One region of the Serratia sp. AS12 genome, then DNA from elsewhere that is predicted to be linked to it. Evidence: predicted binding sites of a transcription regulator. Region 1 holds the regulator's gene; each other region holds the start of a gene.
The links. Region 1 encodes CRP, which controls carbon source genes, mostly activating them, when cyclic AMP is high. Its sites were predicted from a motif close to ATGTGANNNNNNTCACAT; they were not measured.
Positions count from the first base shown of each region.

Region 1 (6,539 bases):
ACTATCTGCTCGGGCAGTTGAAACAAAACGCCACCCGCAAGCTGCTGCACTACCCCGACACTCTGCCGCTCAAGCTGCCGCAACTCCGGGCGCTGCGCCGTATCCGCGACTTTGACGATGTCATCACCTCACGCGTCCACGGCTTTAGCGACGCCACCGATTACTACCGCCGTTGCAGCGCGCTGCCGCTGTTACCGGCAATTCAGACGCCGCTGCTGATCATCCATGCCAAAGACGATCCCTTCATGACCGACGAAGTGATCCCCGACATCGCCGGCCTGCCGCACAACATTGAATATCAGTTGACCGAGTTTGGCGGCCATGTCGGCTTTGTCGGCGGCAGTTTGAACAAACCCCACATGTGGCTGGAATACCGCATTCCATCCTGGCTTTCCCCTTATCTGGAACCCGCAACGTGATTATCCCCTGGAAAGAACTGGAAACCGAGACCCTGAACAGCCTGATCGAGTCCTTTGTGCTGCGCGAAGGCACCGACTACGGCGAACACGAACGTTCGCTGGAGCAGAAAGTGGAAGACGTTCGCCGCCAGTTGAAAAACGGCGAGGTCCTGTTGGTCTGGTCAGAACTGCATGAAACCATCAACATCATGCCGCGCGGGCAGTTCCGTGCCGGGCAGGAAGAAAATTAGTGCCTGCCGGTTCTATGACTGACGGAAAAAATCAGGTAACAATGAACCATTGCAAACCCGCGCGCGGAATTTTGCCCTTGGCGAAAGGGCGTCAAACAGACCAATAACCCTACTCTGACGCCAGCGCATTTAACACGGAGTGACAACCACCATGTCCGCCAAACATCCCGTTATCGCAGTGACCGGCTCCAGCGGCGCCGGCACCACCACCACCAGCGTGGCGTTCCGTAAGATATTCCAGCAGTTGAACATCCGCGCTGCGGAGCTGGAAGGCGACAGCTTCCACCGTTATACCCGGCCGGAAATGGACGCGGCGATCCGCAAAGCGCGCGATCTGGGTCGTCATATCAGCTATTTCGGGCCTGAGGCCAACGACTTCGGCCTGCTCCAACAGAGCTTTATCGAGTACGGCAAGAACGGCACCGGACGGTCACGCAAGTACCTTCATACCTACGACGAAGCAGTGCCCTATAACCAGGTACCCGGCTCCTTTACGCCGTGGGAAGCGCTGCCGGCGCCGACCGACGTGCTGTTCTATGAAGGGTTGCATGGCGGCGTGGTTGCCGAACATACCGACGTGGCCAAACACGTCGATCTGCTGGTCGGCGTGGTACCGATCGTTAACCTGGAGTGGATCCAAAAACTGATCCGCGATACCGGCGAGCGTGGCCATTCACGTGAGGCGGTGATGGATTCGGTGGTGCGTTCGATGGAAGACTATATCAACTACATCACGCCGCAGTTCTCGCGCACCCACATTAACTTCCAGCGCGTGCCGACGGTGGATACCTCCAACCCGTTCGCCGCCAAAGCCATTCCTTCACTGGATGAAAGCTTCGTGGTGATTCACTTCCGCGGGCTGGATCAGATCGATTTCCCTTACCTGCTGGCGATGCTGCAAGGCTCTTTTATCTCGCACATCAATACGCTGGTGGTGCCGGGCGGCAAAATGGGGCTGGCGATGGAGCTGATCATGGCGCCGCTGGTGCAGCAACTGCTGGAAGGCAAAAAAATCGGGTAATGGGTCGGAGCGCGGCGGCAAGCCGCGCCCCTTTATTCTTACGCGTTACGCTACGTCGCGGATTTCAAAGCTGTGAGTCACGCTGGCAGCCTTGTTCAGCATCAACGATACCGAGCAGTATTTCTCGGCGGAGAGGTTCACCGCACGTTCCACGATATTGTCGGTCAGATCTTTGCCGGTCACGATAAAATGCAGGTTGATATGGGTAAAGATGCGCGGCACTTCTTCACGCCGTTCGGAGGTCAATTTTACCTCGCAATCACGCACATCATTACGCCCTTTCTTCAGGATCGACACCACGTCGATAGCGCTGCATCCCCCCACCGACATCAACACCATTTCCATCGGGCTGGGTGCTTTATCGCCGGCGTTGCCGTCCATCAACACCTGATGGCCAGACGCGGATTCCCCCAGAAACGTCAACCCTTCCACCCACTTAACTCTTGCCTGCATATTGGTCACTCCGATTAATTTCTTAAAATCAGAGTACGCTTTCGCATAGAAACTGGCAACGGAACCTGATGCTAGTCATGCGCGAGCAAGACAACACGAGACACCCGCCTCACTCTGTGCTACAAACAGAGCCGCAATAAATCTTTCCGGGACACTGATTTCAGGGAAACTCCCAGAGAAAGGCTCCTTTACCGGTATGTTAATAGAATGTAGCTTGCAGCTCTCCCGGCAAGTTAATATGCTAGAGCAACAGCGTATATTTATGACACGCCTCAAAACCTGCTGCCAGCCACCCTTAAAACAACGGCGACAGCACGTTTTACAGGGAACTCTGACCCCTGTGACACAAGGCAGCGATAACAACAGAGGATAACAGCGAATGGTTCTCGGCAAACCGCAAACAGACCCTACACTCGAATGGTTCCTGTCTCATTGCCATATCCACAAATATCCATCCAAAAGTACGCTGATTCACCAAGGTGAAAAAGCCGAAACGCTTTACTACATCGTAAAAGGCTCCGTCGCGGTGCTGATTAAAGATGAAGAAGGTAAAGAGATGATCCTGTCCTACCTTAACCAGGGGGATTTCATCGGCGAGCTTGGATTATTTGAAGAAGGCCAGGAGCGTAGCGCCTGGGTCAGGGCGAAAACCGCCTGTGAAGTGGCTGAGATTTCTTACAAGAAATTCCGCCAACTGATTCAGGTCAACCCGGACATCCTGATGCGCCTGTCAGCGCAGATGGCAAGCCGCCTGCAAGTGACCTCAGAGAAAGTGGGTAACCTTGCTTTCCTGGACGTTACCGGCCGCATCGCGCAAACGTTGCTGAACCTGGCGAAACAGCCCGATGCCATGACCCACCCCGACGGCATGCAGATCAAAATCACCCGCCAGGAAATTGGTCAGATCGTCGGTTGTTCACGTGAAACCGTCGGCCGCATTCTGAAAATGCTGGAAGATCAAAACCTGATCTCCGCCCACGGCAAAACCATTGTCGTTTACGGCACGCGTTAATCACTGAAAAAACGGCGCGATGATTCGCGCCGTTTTTTTATGCCCCGACCGATCATGTGGCGTCGACTGATTTACCACCCGGAAGTCAATTACGCACTGCGGCAAACGCTGGTGCTGTGTCTGCCGGTGCTCCTTGGCCTGCTGATCGGCCACCTGCAACTCGGCCTGCTGTTTTCCCTGGTTCCCGCCTGCTGTAACATCGCCGGGCTGGACACGCCCCACAAACGTTTTTTCAAACGCCTGATCGTCGGCGGTTCACTGTTTGCACTCAGCAGCCTGTTGCTGCAACAGGCGTTGCTCTGGCAATTGCCGCTGCCGGCGTTGATGCTTGGCCTGGCTCTGCTGCTCGGTGTCAGCGGCGAAATCAGCCCATTACATGCCCGCCTGCTCCCCGCCGCGTTGATCGCCGCCATCTTTTCTCTCAGCATGGCCGGCACGGTGCCACTGTGGTACGCCCCCTTACTGTATGTGGTGGGTACCGCCTGGTACGGCCTGTTCACCTGGTTCTGGTTCAAGCTGTGGAAAGAACAGCCGATGCGCGAATCGCTGAGCCAGCTTTATCTGGAACTGGCGGACTACTTTGAAGCCAAGTATTCCCTGTTAACCCAACATACCGATCCGCAAACCGCGTTACCGCCATTGCTGGTGCGCCAGCAAAAAGTGATGGACCTGATCAGCTTGCTGTATCAGCAGCTCAACTTTTTGCCGCACGCCAATAATCTCGAGCAAAAACGCCTGCAGCGAACCTTTCAGGTCGCGCTGGATTTACAAGAACACATTACCGTCAGCCTGCACCTGCCGGAAGAAGTGCAAAAACTGGTGGAGCAAAGCCAGGCCGAGGCGATTATCCGCCGCAATGCGCAGGTGATTGCCGGCCGGCTGCGCACGGTGGCGCACGATATTCTCTATCATCAATACTCCCAGCGCTTCAGTATGACCAACGAGCTGGCAGCATTGGAAAAAGTGGCCGCACAGCATCCCGACAATCCAGTGGGTCAGTTCTGTTACTACCACTTCAGCCGCATCGCTCGCCTGCTGCGCACCCAGCATCCGTTATACCGTCGCGACCTGATGGCCAATCAAAACCGCCTGCCGTTCTGGCCGGCGCTGTTCAGCTACCTGTCGTTCAAATCCAACGCCCTGCGCAATGCGGCACGGCTGGGGGTAATGCTGGCGGCAGGCAGCAGCCTGGGAATGGTTTTCAATCTGCCAAAACCTTACTGGATCCTGCTGACCGTCATGCTGGTGAGCCAGAACGGCTACAACGCCACCCGGGTTCGCATCCAGCACCGTGCACTCGGCACGTTGGCCGGGCTGGTAATCGCCGCCGGGTTGCTGCAGTTGCAAATGCCCGAGGGCGCTACCCTGAGCGTGATGCTGGTCATTACGCTGGCGGCCTATCTGGTTTCGCGTAAAAACTACGGGCTGGCGGTGATTGGCTTTACGGTGACGGCGGTCTATACCCTGCAACTGCTGGCGCTGAACGGCACACATTTCCTGATCCCCCGCCTGATAGACACCCTGATCGGCTGCGTGTTGGTGTTCGGCGGCACCATCTGGCTGTGGCCACAGTGGCAAAGCGGCCTGCTGCGCAAGAACGCCCATCAGGCGCTGGAGAAAGATCAACAGGCACTGCGCCTGCTGCTGGAAGAGCAGGAACCCGATCCCAGCGCGCTGGCCTATGCGCGCATGCAGGTGAACCAGGCGCACAACGCGCTGTTCACCTCATTGAATCAGGCAATGCAGGAGCCGGGGTTTGAATCCAGCTATCTGGCGGATATGCGCCTGTGGGTAACGCACAGTCAGTTTATTGTCGAACACCTGAACGCGATGACCATTCTGGCGCGCGAGCACTATATGCTGACGCCCAAGCTGGCGCAGGAGTATCTGCAAACCTGCGAGATAGCGCTGCAAAGCTGCCAGCAGCGGCTGGAATACGATGGACCAAGCAGCGGCAACAGCATCATGCAGCCACCGGATTTGCACCCGGAAATGCCGGTTACCGAAATGGAGCGCCACCTGCGCCGCATTCTGTCCCACCTGAGCGTCATGCACACCATTTCGTCGCTGGCCTGGCGCCAGCGCCCCCATCATGGCATCTGGCTGAAACGTAAACTGCGCGATCAATAAGGGCGCCCTGCGGCGCCCCTTGTCATCCCGAAATAAGATTACGCGTTAATCACGTCCTGTACCGCCAGTTCAAACAGCGCCATGCCATCATCGATGTCTTTCAGCTCCACAACCAAAGAAGGCGCAAAGCGGATCACATTAGGGCCGGCGTTGAGGATCATCAGCCCGCGCGCGGCGGCGGCGGTGAGGAAATCGCGCGCCTTGCCGTGATACGGCGGAGTCAGCTCTGCGCCAATCAACAAGCCCATGCCGCGAATGTCGCTGAAAATATCGTATTTCTCGCCAATTTTCTGCAGTGCCTGCACGTACAGATGATGACGTTGTTCGATGCCGCTCAGCACTTCCGGGGTATTGATCACGTCCAGCGCCGCTTCCGCCACCGCACAGGCCAGCGGATTACCGCCGTAAGTGGTGCCATGCGTACCCACCTGCATCACCGAGGCAATCTCTTCGGTGGTCAACATGGCGCTGACCGGGAAACCGCCGCCCAGCGCTTTGGCGGTGGTGAGAATATCCGGCGTCACGCCATAATGCATATAGGCGAACAGCTTGCCGCTGCGGCCCATACCGCTTTGTACTTCGTCGAACACCAGCAGCGCCTGGTGCTTATCGCACAATTCGCGCACGCCTTTGAGGAATTCGGCGTCCACCGGGGTGATCCCCCCTTCGCCCTGGATCGGCTCCATCACCACCGCACAGGTGTGGTCGTCCATCACCGCTTTTACCGCCGCCAGATCGTTGAACGGCACATGCACGATATCCGCCGGTTTTGGGCCAAAACCATCAGAATATTTGGCCTGCCCGCCCACTGAAACGGTGAACAGCGTACGGCCGTGAAAGGCGTTATAAAACGCGATGATCTTGGTTTTATAGGGGCTGTGGCGGCTAATGGCGTAGTGGCGCGCCAGCTTGAAGGCCGCTTCATTGGCTTCCGCGCCTGAGTTGGCGAAAAACACCCGATCGGCAAAGGTGGCATCAATCAGTTTGCCGGCCAGGCGCAGCGCCGGTTCATTGGTAAAAACATTACTGGTATGCCACAGAGTCTCGCCCTGCTGCTTCAGCGCCTCAACCAAGGCTGGATGGCAGTGCCCTAACGCCGTGACCGCAATACCGCCGGAGAAATCGATGTACTCTTTCCCCTGCTGGTCCCACACGCGGCTGCCTTTGCCCTTCACCGGGACAAACTGGGCAGGTGCATAAACAGGCAAGATAACCTGATCGAAAGTACTGCGGCTTACTGGGTATTTTTCGGTCATTATGGGGTCCACCCTAAA
Region 1 is NC_015566.1:5,034,519-5,041,057, forward strand. It holds gene SERAS12_RS23335 (hydrolase) at 1-419, shown strand, start outside; gene SERAS12_RS23340 (YheU family protein) at 416-649, shown strand; gene SERAS12_RS23345 (phosphoribulokinase) at 801-1,670, shown strand; gene SERAS12_RS23350 (OsmC family protein) at 1,716-2,123, opposite strand; gene crp (cAMP-activated global transcriptional regulator CRP) at 2,503-3,135, shown strand; gene SERAS12_RS23360 (YccS/YhfK family putative transporter) at 3,190-5,265, shown strand; gene SERAS12_RS23365 (aspartate aminotransferase family protein) at 5,304-6,521, opposite strand.

Region 2 (6,539 bases), 2.1 Mb from region 1:
TTACTCGCCGTTTGGTTTTCGTCCCGGCGACAGCGATGACGACCGCATGAAGCGTCTGGATAAACGACGCGGCACGCTGATGGCTGGCCTGGCTTATACCCATAATGCCGATTGGGGCTCGATCCGCTCCACCTTTACCGGTGATACTCTGGACAACAGCAACGGTCTGGAAGCGGATGTCGCTTATCTCTACAAATTCGATTTAGACGCCTTGACCCTGATTCCTGGTGTGGGCGTGATGTGGAACAGCAAAAACCAGAACAAATACTACTACGGTGTCAGCGATAACGAATCTCGCCGCAGTGGTCTGGACAGCTACAAACCGGGCGACAGCTGGGCACCTTACGTTGAACTGAGCGCCAATTATCAGATCAACAAGGAGTGGGATGCTTTCTTCACCGGGCGTTACATCCAACTGTCTAATGAAGTAAAAGACAGCCCAATGGTGGATAAATCTTACACCGGGTTGCTGATGGCGGGTGTGAGCTACAGCTTCTAAAAGAAAATTGCACGAATATCGTGCAATGACTGCATCATAAAGGGGCGCTTGCGCTCCTTTTGCATATCTATAGTGCGTGTGCAGTGTGTGTTTAGTGCGGGCATAACGCGGGTATCGTGCGATATATCGTTCGAGGGGCAGTAAAGGGGGATTAAAAAGGGCGACAGACTCGCCGCCCTATAGCGTCAAACCTTTTTACGGCTGCGGAAGGTTACCGCCAGCCGGGCTGGTTGTTCGCCTGCGGCCACCAGCGGTTTACTGACACGGCCGGTTTCCACGCAAACCATGGTTTTATAACCGTCATTCGCCATGTCTGCCATGCTGCAGGACAGCTCCACGCCCGGGTTCCAGGCAATCACATCGCTCATATGATGGTGATGAACCTCAATGGTGCGTTGCAGTGAAGGATCTTTGATCAGGCTGAAAGTGTCCGGTTGGGTATAAACCCGATCGGTTTGACCAACAAATGCCAGGTCCCCGGTCTGGCGAGCTTCTGCTCCACCGGCCACTTTGTCGATATAAGGTTCGCCGAGGCCCGCCACTTTTACTTGTTCAATATCCCCAATCTGGAAATAAGTATGCAGCGCTGCGGTAGCCTGATAGTCGCCGTGTGACTCCAGCTCAATCTCGCATTCTTCACCCAGTTTGAAACGGGCAATCAGCGTAAAGGCATGCGGCCACAGCTTGCGGGTTTGCTCATTGTCTTTCAGGGTAAAGGTCAGAATGACACCGTTGTCGTCTTCATCGTGCGCGGTCAGGCTCCAGGGCTGATTGCGGGCGAAACCGTGCGAGGGTTGTGCTACCGGGCCAAACCAGGGCCAGCAAATAGGCACGCCGCCGCGAATGGCGCTGCCTTTTTTAAAGGGGGTGTTGTTGCTCAGCCAGATAACCGGCTTATCACCGGCAGGTTGCCAGGCCAGCAGGTGTGCGCCTTGCAGCGCAACAGCGGCGCGAACTTTCGGGTGGGAAACGACCACGACCGGCAGTTCTTCGAGTTGACGTTGACTGATGTAAGGTGAAATTTGTTCGGTAACGGGCAGGGTGAAAATTTTTTCGTTCATTAGGTTGCCTTTGGTTCGCCGCAGAAACAAAAAAGGGCGACAAAAATGTCGCCCTCATTATCAGCTTTCCATCATTCCATTATTTGGAGATGTGAGCGATCAGATCCAGAACCTTGTGGGAGTAGCCAGTTTCGTTGTCGTACCAGGAAACCAGTTTCACAAAGTTGTCGTTCAGTGCGATACCCGCTTTGGCATCAAACACGGAAGTCAGGATTTCGCCGTTGAAGTCAGTGGAAACCACTTCGTCTTCAACATAGCCCAGAACGCCTTTCATAGAGCCTTCAGAAGCTGCTTTGATGACTTTCTTGATTTCTTCGTAGGTCGCTGCTTTTTCCAGACGAACGGTCAGGTCAACTACAGACACGTTTGGAGTTGGAACGCGGAACGCCATACCGGTCAGTTTGCCTTTCAGTTCTGGCAGAACGATGCCAACTGCTTTAGCTGCGCCGGTAGAAGAAGGGATGATGTTCTGGGATGCGCCGCGGCCGCCGCGCCAGTCTTTATGAGACGGGCCATCAACGGTTTTTTGAGTAGCGGTAGTCGCGTGAACGGTAGTCATCAGACCTTCGACGATGCCGAAGTTGTCGTTGATAACTTTAGCCAGCGGAGCCAGGCAGTTGGTGGTGCAAGATGCGTTGGAAACGATATCCTGGCCAGCATATTTTTCAAAGTTTGCGCCACGTACGAACATTGGGGTCGCATCTTTTGAAGGGCCGGTCAGAACAACTTTCTTAGCGCCTGCAGTGATGTGTTTACGTGCAGTTTCGTCGGTCAGGAAGATACCGGTCGCTTCTGCAACAACGTCAACACCCACTTCGTTCCACTTCAGGTTAGCCGGGTCTTTCTCTGCGGTAACACGGATGGTTTTGCCGTTAACAACCAGATGGCCGTCTTTGACTTCTACCGTGCCGTTGAAACGGCCGTGAGTAGAGTCATATTTCAGCATGTAAGCCATGTACTCTGCGTCCAACAGGTCGTTGATTGCAACGATCTCGATGTCAGAACGTTCTTGAGCAGCACGGAAAACAATGCGACCGATACGGCCAAAACCGTTGATACCTACTTTGATAGTCATATATTCCACCAGCTATTTGTTAGTGAATAAAAGGTTGGTTGTAAAATTACAAAAACCTTACCAAGCGTCAAGCGGAATCGTGTCAATTCTTGCTGCAAATCAAATCTCGGGGCTTGATCTGCATGCTTATTGCACATTCCGTTTGCGTTCGGCCTCATCCGTTATATGGGGTCAAACCGCCAAGTATAAAGTCACCCTGCTTAATATATGTGATCGGTATCACATAATGTCGCGGCGTGACCTTTATGCGCTACAGTTTAGGCCAAAAAGCACTGCAATGTTGTTAATTTTTTGTTATTATTACTCATTGTTTTCGTTGACATTATCCACATTCAGAGAATCACGCAAATGGCTAAAGACACAACCCCTGACCATCCGGCCACGGAACTGAATGAAATCCAACGTTATGTGACCCAGGAACGGGGCACTGAAGCGCCGTACTCCGGTAAATTGCTGCACAATAAGCGCGAGGGTGTATACCATTGCCTGTGTTGCAACCATCCGCTGTTCTATTCCGACAGCAAGTATGACTCCGGCTGCGGCTGGCCAAGCTTCTATGAGCCGGTATCCGACGATGCGATTCGTTATATTGATGATAATTCGCACAATATGCATCGAATCGAGATTCGATGCGGCCACTGTGACGCTCATCTGGGGCACGTATTTCCCGACGGCCCGCAGCCTACCGGTGAACGCTTCTGCGTTAACTCGGCTTCGCTGAGTTTTACCGACGCTGAGAACGGCGAAAAAACCGCCGGCTGAGGATTATTCAGCCAGAAAAATCGATTCAGCTAATTATTCTTCCACGAGTGAGGAAATGCTCTGATGGACGTGAAAGACCTGATTGCCGCAATGACCCCGGAAATCTATCAGCGCCTGGCGCAGGCGGTAGAACTGGGTAAATGGCCAGACGGCGTTGCGCTGACGCCGGAACAGAAAGAAAACAGTCTGCAGGCGGTGATGTTGTGGCAATCGTTGAACAATGCCGATCCGCAGCATATGACTATTGGCACCGACGGTCAGATAGTGATGAAGAGCAAGCAGGAACTGAAACAGCAGTTCGTTGCCGAACCGCTGGTTAAGTTGAAGCCGCAATAAATCTGACAGCAGGGCGATGGAAGCATCGCCCTGTGGTTTAGCGTTTCCCGTCGTTTATCCCCAATGATTCCGCCAACTGGTGTGCCAGTCGGTTGTTGTCGTCTGCGCCATACTCCCAGAACATGGCGCCGCCCAGCCCCTTGCTTTTAATGTAGTCAGCCTTGAGCGCGACCGAACGCGGGTTCTCATACGAAATAGCAAACAACGGTTTGCCCTCGGCGGATTGCAGGGTCAGGTAGGGGACCTTGGCGTCGCTGTCCCAATGGGCGCTGAAGCGCCGTTGCGGGTCGTTCAGCAGTTTGCTGACGATATCGTTGTACTTGAAATAACTGTCTTTGGTCAGATCCAGCCCCAGCGATTTGAACACGGCGGTTTCACGTGCGGTGAAATAGGGTTGGGTAACCGGATTTTTAGCCGCATCCGGTTTATCCCAATCGATGCCCGGCTCCGTAGCCCGTTTAGGTACCCGGCCATAAAAGCCGATGCCCAGATTCAACTGTGCGGGTTTCAGACCGGCTGCCAGGTAGTTATCCACCACGAAATTGGCGCTGTAACGATCGGCGGCGGCGACGGTTGGCCACTGTTTAGAATCATACAGGTTGGAATTGAAATACTGGGTGCCATACGCCATGTCGTAGGTCATCAGGTTGATGTAATCGAGATAGGGCGCAATGCCTTTCACGTCTACCCATTCCTGCGGACTTTTTGCGTTGGCGCCGACGGCGATGGTCAGCAATTTGCCTTGATCCAGTGCTTTATGCAGTTCCCCCAGCAGCAGGGTGAAGTTGGCGCGGTCCGTCGGTTGGCTTTCGACCAGGCCCCAGGCGCCGTTGACCGGATATTCCCAGTCGAGATCGATGCCGTCGAGGTGAAATTGTTTAATCACCTGTTGTACCGAACGGATAAAGATCGCCCGGCTTGCCGGTGTGGCGGCGGCGCCGGAAAAACCGCGTGCTCCCCAACCGCCAACGGAAAGCAGAACCTTCAGCTCTGGGTTTTGCTTACGCAATACTGGCAACAGTTTCAGATCGGCCTCAACCTTCGGCGATAAATAGATTTGATGCAGACGTGCCGGGTCTTTCAGCGCCGGATTGTTTTCCTCTTTCTCGTTGTTGTAAATCAGGCCGAAAGAGTAGTTGAGGTGGGTGATTTGGGTGACATCCAGCTTGTTGATATCGCCACCGGGGCCGGCAGTGACGTCACCGCCACCGTTAAAATAACCGACGGACAGGTAAGAGGCCGCGTGAGCCATGCCGGCTCCGGCCATACCTAACTGCACCGCTACCAGCAAAGGCAGCAGTTTACGGGGTAATGCCATGTTATCTCCTTTGGTCGACAAGGCCGACCGAAACCGCCTCAGGCGGTAACATAAAGCCGGGCTCAAAGGGGCCCCGGATGCGTATAACCGATTGATGCGAAGGCATCAGCGGCCATAACAGCAAAAGCGACGTCCAGGAACAAGATGTAATCACGGGAGAATGGTTGGAATGTGAGCGATGTCGAGATTTGCGCGGGGAGAGGAAGCGGGCGCGTGGGCGCCCAATGGAATCAATGTGCGATGAATTGTGACAGGGTAACGAGTTGTGCTCCGGCCAATTCCATTGCCTGGAACGCTTTTGGGCTGTCACCTGGCTGTAAATTGACGCCGCGGCAGCCGTCGGTAATCACTGAGGTCACATATCCCAGCTCCAGTGCATCCAGAACGCTGAACTTCACGCAGTAATCGGTCGCCAACCCCATGATAGCCAGATGAGTGATGCCCTGCGCCCTTAGCCAACTGTCCAGCGCGGTTTGCGCTCGGTGGCCGTTGTCAAAAAAGGCGCTGTAGCTGTCGATATCCGGGTTTTGGCCTTTACGGAATACCTCGGCAATGGCCTGTCGGTGCAACTGCGGATGCAATTGCGCCCCTGGGCTTTCCTGCACGCAGTGCACCGGCCACCACACCTGCGGCAATCCTTCCAGCTCACCTTGCGTGTTGACCTCAGTCCCTGAATTCACCGCAAAGCTGCGGTGATTGGCGGGGTGCCAGTCCTGGCAAGCGACCACCGGTTCACCGCGCGCCACGCAGGCGGCAATCGCCTGATTGGCGGCGATAACGGTGGCATCGCCGTCCGTCACCGCCAACGCGCCACCGTGGCAAAAATCATTTTGCAAGTCGATTAACAACAGGGCTGTTTTCATCTCGGCTCCGTAATCTGGGCAGGGTTAGCCCGTAATGCTCAGCTCGCCGCGCAGATTTTGCTGCATCTGACTGCGGATTTGTTCCGGCGTCAGCGGTTGGCTCAGCAAATAATGCAGTTTAGTCAACGCCGCTTCGACGGTCATGTCAAAGCCGCTGATAACCCCTGCATGGGCCAAGGCATTACCGGTAGCATAACCTTCCATGTTCACCCGGCCTGAGATGCATTGGGTCAGGTTCACCACCACGATACCGCGTTCGGACGCATCGCGTAATTCATCGACAAGCTCCGCTTTTTGCGGCGCATTGCCCACGCCATAAGAACGCAGAATCAGTGCTTTCACCGGTTGCAGCAGGAAGTTGCGCACCACAGCGCCGGAAATCCCCGGATAAATCGTCACCACGCCGATAGGTTGCGGCGTGATGTTGTGAACCTGCAGTTCGCCGTTGCAAACCGGGCTGTCGATGCCGTTCTGGCGGCGGATGTGAATCCCGGCTTCCAGCAGCGGCGGCAGATTGGGTGAAGCAAAGGCGTCGAAACCGTCTGCATGCGCTTTGGTGGTGCGATTACCGCGAAACAGTTTGTTGTTGAAGAACAGGCTGACTTCATTTACCGGATGATTGGCG
Region 2 is NC_015566.1:2,955,150-2,961,688, reverse strand. It holds gene SERAS12_RS13795 (MipA/OmpV family protein) at 1-499, shown strand, start outside; gene SERAS12_RS13790 (D-hexose-6-phosphate mutarotase) at 685-1,560, opposite strand; gene gapA (glyceraldehyde-3-phosphate dehydrogenase) at 1,640-2,635, opposite strand; gene msrB (peptide-methionine (R)-S-oxide reductase MsrB) at 2,984-3,397, shown strand; gene SERAS12_RS13775 (YeaC family protein) at 3,461-3,733, shown strand; gene SERAS12_RS13770 (glycoside hydrolase family 18 protein) at 3,771-5,051, opposite strand; gene pncA (bifunctional nicotinamidase/pyrazinamidase) at 5,282-5,914, opposite strand; gene ansA (asparaginase) at 5,939-6,539, opposite strand, start outside.
Region 2: the regulator CRP is predicted to act here: its motif matches at 2,843-2,860, upstream of msrB (peptide-methionine (R)-S-oxide reductase MsrB).

Region 3 (6,539 bases), 2.1 Mb from region 1:
CAGCGTTTCAAAGGCACTCTGCCAGGCGAACGGCATGATCAATTCAATATGCAGTACATGATCCAACAGCGTGCAGTGGTGAATAGCCTTCAGCGCGGTCAGATTGTTTTTTAACGTCGGGTGTTCAAAGGCGGCCAGTACACCGGTCACCAGGGCACGCAGAACTTCAGGGTTGGTCTGCTCGGGGGATTTTGCGCTCATCCCGGCTCCTTGATTTTGAATGGATAGCTTCCCGCTAAGCATATCAGAACTGCAGGTCCGCTGGCGTGTGTCTGTAGAAAGAAACCGCCCTAGCCGTAGAGGGCGCGATCGGGTAACATCGAAGACCCTTTTTATTCATTACAGAAAGCAAGTTCTCACTATGGCTCAAGTCGCGAAAAAATTATTGGTGACGTGCGCGCTACCGTACGCAAATGGTTCCATCCATCTCGGCCACATGCTCGAGCACATCCAGGCAGATATCTGGGTTCGTTACCAACGAATGCGCGGCCACGAGGTTCATTTCATCTGTGCGGACGACGCGCACGGCACGCCGATCATGCTGAAAGCTCAGCAGTTGGGTATCAAGCCGGAAGAAATGATTGCGGAAATGAGCCAGGAGCACCAACAGGATTTCGCCGGTTTTGGCATCAGCTATGATAACTATCACTCCACCCATAGCGATGAAAACCGTGAACTCTCGAGCCTGATATACGGCCGTCTGAAAGAAAACGGCTTTATCAAGAACCGGACTATTTCCCAGTTGTACGATCCGGAAAAAGGCATGTTCCTGCCTGACCGATTCGTGAAAGGCACCTGTCCGAAATGCAAATCGCCGGACCAATACGGCGACAACTGCGAAGTGTGCGGCGCGACCTATAGCCCAACCGAGCTTATCGAACCAAAATCCGTTGTTTCCGGCGCCACGCCGATCTTGCGTGATTCGGAGCACTTCTTCTTCGATCTGCCTTCGTTCAGCGAAATGCTGCAGGCCTGGACCCGTTCCGGCGCGCTGCAAGAGCAGGTAGCGAACAAGATGCAGGAGTGGTTTGAGTCGGGTCTGCAACAGTGGGATATTTCCCGCGACGCGCCTTACTTCGGCTTTGAGATCCCGGACGCACCGGGCAAATACTTCTACGTCTGGCTGGATGCGCCAATCGGCTATATGGGCTCATTCAAAAATCTGTGCGACAAACGCGGCGATCTGGACTTCGACGAGTTCTGGCGCAAAGACTCCAGCACCGAGCTGTATCACTTCATCGGCAAAGACATCGTTTATTTCCACAGCCTGTTCTGGCCGGCGATGCTGGAAGGCAGTAACTTCCGCAAACCGACCAACCTGTTCGTACACGGTTATGTGACGGTAAACGGCGCCAAGATGTCCAAGTCCCGCGGCACCTTCATCAAGGCCGGCACCTACCTGCAACATCTGGATGCCGACTGCCTGCGTTATTACTACGCCGCCAAGCTGTCCTCGCGCATTGACGACATCGACCTGAATCTGGAAGATTTCGTGCAACGCGTGAATGCCGATATCGTGAACAAGGTGGTTAACCTGGCTTCGCGCAACGCCGGCTTTATCAGCAAGCGTTTTGGCGGCCAACTGGCCGATAACCTGGCCGATCCGGCGCTGTACCAAACCTTCGTTGACGCGGCAGAAAGCATCGCCGACGCCTACGCCAGCCGTGAGTCCGGCCGAGCAATCCGCGAAATCATGGCGCTGGCCGATCTGGCCAACCGGTATGTGGATGAGCAAGCACCTTGGGTCGTCGCAAAGCAAGAAGGCCGCGATGCCGATTTGCAAGCCATCTGCTCGATGGGCATCAACCTGTTCCGCGTACTGATGACCTACCTCAAGCCGGTACTGCCATCGCTGACGGAACGTACCGAAGCCTTCCTCAACTGCGAACTGACCTGGGATGCAATCCAGCAACCGCTGCTGGGCCACCAGGTTAATGCGTTCAAAGCCCTGTTCAACCGTATCGATCTGGACAAGGTGAATGAAATGGTCAGCGCTTCAAAAGAAGACATGGCAGCAGCTAAAGTGGTCAGCGGCCCGCTGGCTGAAGATCCGATTCAGGAAACCATCACCTTTGACGATTTCGCCAAGGTTGATATGCGCATCGCCTTGATCAAGAGCGCCGACTTTGTCGAAGGCTCTGACAAACTGCTGAAACTGCAGTTGGATCTGGGCGGTGAGTCTCGTCAGATCTTCTCCGGCATCCGTTCCGCCTACCCGGATCCGAAAGCGCTCGAAGGCCGCCTGACCATCATGGTCGCCAACCTTGCGCCGCGCAAAATGCGTTTCGGCATCTCTGAAGGCATGGTGATGGCTGCCGGCCCAGGCGGCAAAGAGATCTTCCTGCTCAGCCCGGACAGCGGTGCTCAGCCAGGAATGCAGGTGAAGTAACCGCCGTTTCCGTTGCCTTAAGGGTCGAGCTGCTGCTCGGCCCTTTTTATTTGTGCCCCCCAAAAGACGCCAACGCAGGCAAATTTTATATGCCTCCCACAAGTGATATATTTCAGCATCATATATAGACGTCCAGACGTAAAGGCTGCTATAAATAATCCCTTACCGGGATAGCCATCACCTGCTTTTGGAGCCAATAATAATGAAAACGATAAAAACACCGCTACTGGCCATTGGCCTGCTGGCCGCCCTGCCACTGTTCGCCGCAGAATCGTCCACGCCGGCACCGGAGCCAACCGCCATTGCCCAGCATCAGGGGCCGATCCGCATTGCAGTGATCCGTAACCTGGGTTCCGACGACAACACCACTCAGTTTCTGGCCGGCGCCATTCAGGAAGGGCGTAAGCTGGGTTTCAAAGTGGATACCTTCCTCAGCAACGGTGACGACGCGCGTTTTCAAGATTTCGTGAACCAGGCCATCAGCCAAAAATATGACGGCATTATTCTCTCGCAGGGCCGCGCGCCCTATTCCACCGATTTGGTCAAACGCATTGCGGCGGCAGGCATTGCCGTCTCCGTGTTTGATACCGACGTCAGCGGCAGCATTCCCGGCGTAACGGTTTCGCAACAGGATGACGCTTCGCTGGCAAATGAGTCGTTCGGCCAACTGATTAAAGACTTCAACGGGAAAGCCAATATCATTAAGCTTTGGGTCGCCGGTTTCCCGCCGATGGAGCGCCGTCAGGCTGCCTACCAGCAGTTGCTGAGGCAAAATCCGGGCATTCACGAACTGGAATCGATCGGCGCAGTGTCATCGGACGTGCAGGGCGATACCGCCAACAAGGTTGGCGCGGTGCTGGCCAAGTATCCGAAAGGCAAGATTGACGCAATCTGGGGTACCTGGGACGCCTTTAGCCAGGGCGCCTACAAGGCACTGAAAGAAAATGGCCGTACCGAAATCAAACTGTACAGCATCGATATTTCCAATCAGGATCTGCAACTGATGCGCGAAGCCAATAGCCCGTGGAAAGTCAGCGTAGCGGTGGATACCAAGCTGATTGGTGCGGTAAACCTGCGTCTGGTAGCGAACAAGATTGCCGGCGAACCGACGCCTGCAACCTATGAGTTCAAGGCTGCGTCTATTCCGCAGGCGTTGTTGGCCAGCCAGCCGGGGCCGATCAACGTAGCCGGGCTGGCAAAAATCATTCCGGGCTGGGGCAGCAGCAGCGATTTTATCCAGCCGTGGTTCGCCACGCTACAGGCCAAATCGGGCAAATAATCTCTTTCGCTTATCCCCAGGTAGAGTATGGGCGCTGCATGCAGCGCCCATATTGATCGGGGCAACAGCAGCCTGAAAGCGGCGATATAACCTCTTTTTTTCACACAACATCTTCCCAGTCGGCCAAAATGAGCTATGTTATCAACATCGCTTAATAGCTGTATGCATAAACAGGTCCGACATGAAGGGATTCCCACCGCTGATCATCGCACTGCTGGCTAGTTCGCTGGTGTTGACCATTGGCCGCGGCGTCACGCTGCCGTTCATTACTATTTACCTCACCGGGCATTTCCACCTGTTGCCGAAAAGCGTCGGCATTATTCTGGGCATCAGCCTGGCGATCGGCATTTTCGCCAGCCTGTATGGCGGCTATCTGGTGGACAAGTTCAACAAAAACACACTGATCCTGCTTTCCATTTTACTGTTCGCCCTGAGCTTTTTCGCCATCCCGTGGATCCCGCGCCCAGGGGGTATCGTTCTGGTGCTGGCGATTCTGCATACTGCCTACTCGGTGCTGGGCATCACCATTAAGGCGTGCTTTGCCGACTGGCTGCCCGTCACTCAGCGTATAAAAGCCTTTTCGCTCAACTACACGCTGGTAAATGTCGGCTGGGCTGTGGGGTCATCTCTGGGCGTTATGGTGGCCGGGCTGAACCCGCTGCTGCCGTTCTACCTCTCCGGTGGGCTGGCCTTATTGACGGTGGCGACACTGAGCTTTCGTCTGCGTGGGCAGTTGCACGCAAGGCAACCCGCGGCCACCGAATCTGCGCCGACCACATTGCCTGATTTTCGTCAGACGCTGACCATCCTGCGCAGCGATCGTCGGCTAATCTACTTTACGCTCGGCAGTACGCTGGGGGCAGTCGTTTTCGGCCAGTTCACCGGCTATCTGTCGCAATACCTGATTATCGTCTCGAACGCCGAATTCGCGTACAAAATCATTGGCGTGGTGATGATCGTCAATGCCTGTATCGTCATCGCGTTGCAGTATCTGCTGAGCCGGGGCATGCGTCAGGAAAACATGCTGCGCTGGCTGGCGCTGGGCACACTCTTTTTCATTGTCGGGCTGGTCGGTTTCATGCTGGCGGGGCAATCCGTCTGGCTGTGGGCCGTGGCCATGGCGATATTCACGCTGGGGGAGATTATCGTTATCCCGGTGGAATATATGTTTATCGACTTTATCGCACCAGCACATCTGAAGGGCAGCTACTACGGCGTGCAAAACCTCAGTGCGTTGGGGGGCGCCATCAACCCGGTGCTCTGCGGTTTTATCCTCAGCTACGCCGCACCGCCATTGATGTTTCTGATGTTGATTGCCGCCGCGTTATTGAGCCTGCTATTCTTTTTCCTCGGCCATCGGCTGGCGCAAAAACAGCAACCGAATGCGATCGCCACCCACGTGGAATAAGGCCGCGCGCGACCTTTCGCCAGTGCTGTCAACCTGCCTAACTGGCATGGATGTCATAGAGAGAATTCATGGTGTGATTTGTGGCGCAGGTCACAGTTTAATTGTATGATGAATACATCAGTTAAACGGGAAAAGGTGATGGTCAACGTGCTTGCACTGTGCTGGAAATACCTGAGGGCAATCGTCCTTATCTACCTCTGCTTGTTTGCCGGCAATGCCATCGCAGCGCTACTGCCGATCGCCATTCCCGGTAGCATTATCGGCATGCTGATCCTGTTTGCCCTGCTCTCCAGCCAAATTTTGCCGGCGAAATGGGTCAAGCCCGGCTGTCATCTGCTGATCCGTTATATGGTGCTGCTGTTCGTGCCGATTGGCGTCGGCGTGATGAACTATTACGATGAAATCATCGAACATCTCAGCCCGCTGGTGGTTTCCTGCGTTATCAGCACCCTGATGGTGCTTATCGTCGTCGCCTGCACCTCTCATTATTTTCACCGTGAACGTAAAATCATCGGCAGTGACGATCCTGCGGAGGGTAAAAAATGATCCATGAAATCTGGTGGTCATTGCCGTTGACGCTGTTGGTCTACTTTGCGGCTCGCTGGCTGGCTCAGCGGCTGAAGATGCCGCTGCTGAACCCGTTGCTGGTTTCCATGGCGGTGATCATTCCCCTGCTGCTGCTGACCGGCGTTCCCTATGAACGCTATTTTCAGGGCAGCAAAATTCTCAACGATTTGCTGCAACCGGCGGTGGTGGCGCTAGCCTTCCCGCTGTATGAGCAGTTGCATCAGATCCGCGCCCGCTGGAAGTCGATTATCGCAGTGTGCTTTATCGGCAGCATGACGGCGATGATCAGCGGCGGCGCCATCGCGCTGTGGATGGGCGCAACGCCCGAGATTGCCGCGTCAATCATGCCGAAATCCGTCACTACGCCGATCGCCATGGCGGTAGCGGGATCCCTTGGCGGCATCCCCGCAATCAGTGCCGTCTGCGTTATTTTCGCCGGCATCTTCGGGTCGGTATTTGGTCATTCGTTGTTCAGAGGGCTGAAAATCACCACCCGTTCGGCACGCGGCCTGGCGATGGGCACCGCTTCGCATGCCATAGGCACGGCACGCTGTGCGGAAATGGACTATCAGGAAGGCGCTTTCAGTTCGCTGGCGCTGGTGATCTGCGGGATTATTACTTCGCTGCTGGCGCCCTTTGTCTTCCCGGTGCTACTGCATTTGTTCGGTTAACGGGTTATAAACTTGCGATACATCTCGCATTTATCGTTTTCATTGCATTGATTTCATCAATAAAGAGATATAAATCACACTTTATTGCTTCAAGGCTGCCTAAAATGTTATCCCGTTAACCTGTAGAGAGATTTTCTATGCATCCGCGTTTTCACACTGCTTTCGGCGAACTGTCCGCGACATTGCAATCCATCCTGCTGCCTTATTTTGATGCGCCCGATTTCC
Region 3 is NC_015566.1:1,652,950-1,659,488, reverse strand. It holds gene apbC (iron-sulfur cluster carrier protein ApbC) at 1-201, opposite strand, end outside; gene metG (methionine--tRNA ligase) at 362-2,389, shown strand; gene SERAS12_RS07795 (sugar ABC transporter substrate-binding protein) at 2,592-3,668, shown strand; gene SERAS12_RS07790 (MFS transporter) at 3,850-5,076, shown strand; gene SERAS12_RS07785 (CidA/LrgA family protein) at 5,215-5,622, shown strand; gene SERAS12_RS07780 (CidB/LrgB family autolysis modulator) at 5,619-6,314, shown strand; gene cdd (cytidine deaminase) at 6,452-6,539, shown strand, end outside.
Region 3: the regulator CRP is predicted to act here: its motif matches at 5,155-5,172, upstream of SERAS12_RS07785 (CidA/LrgA family protein).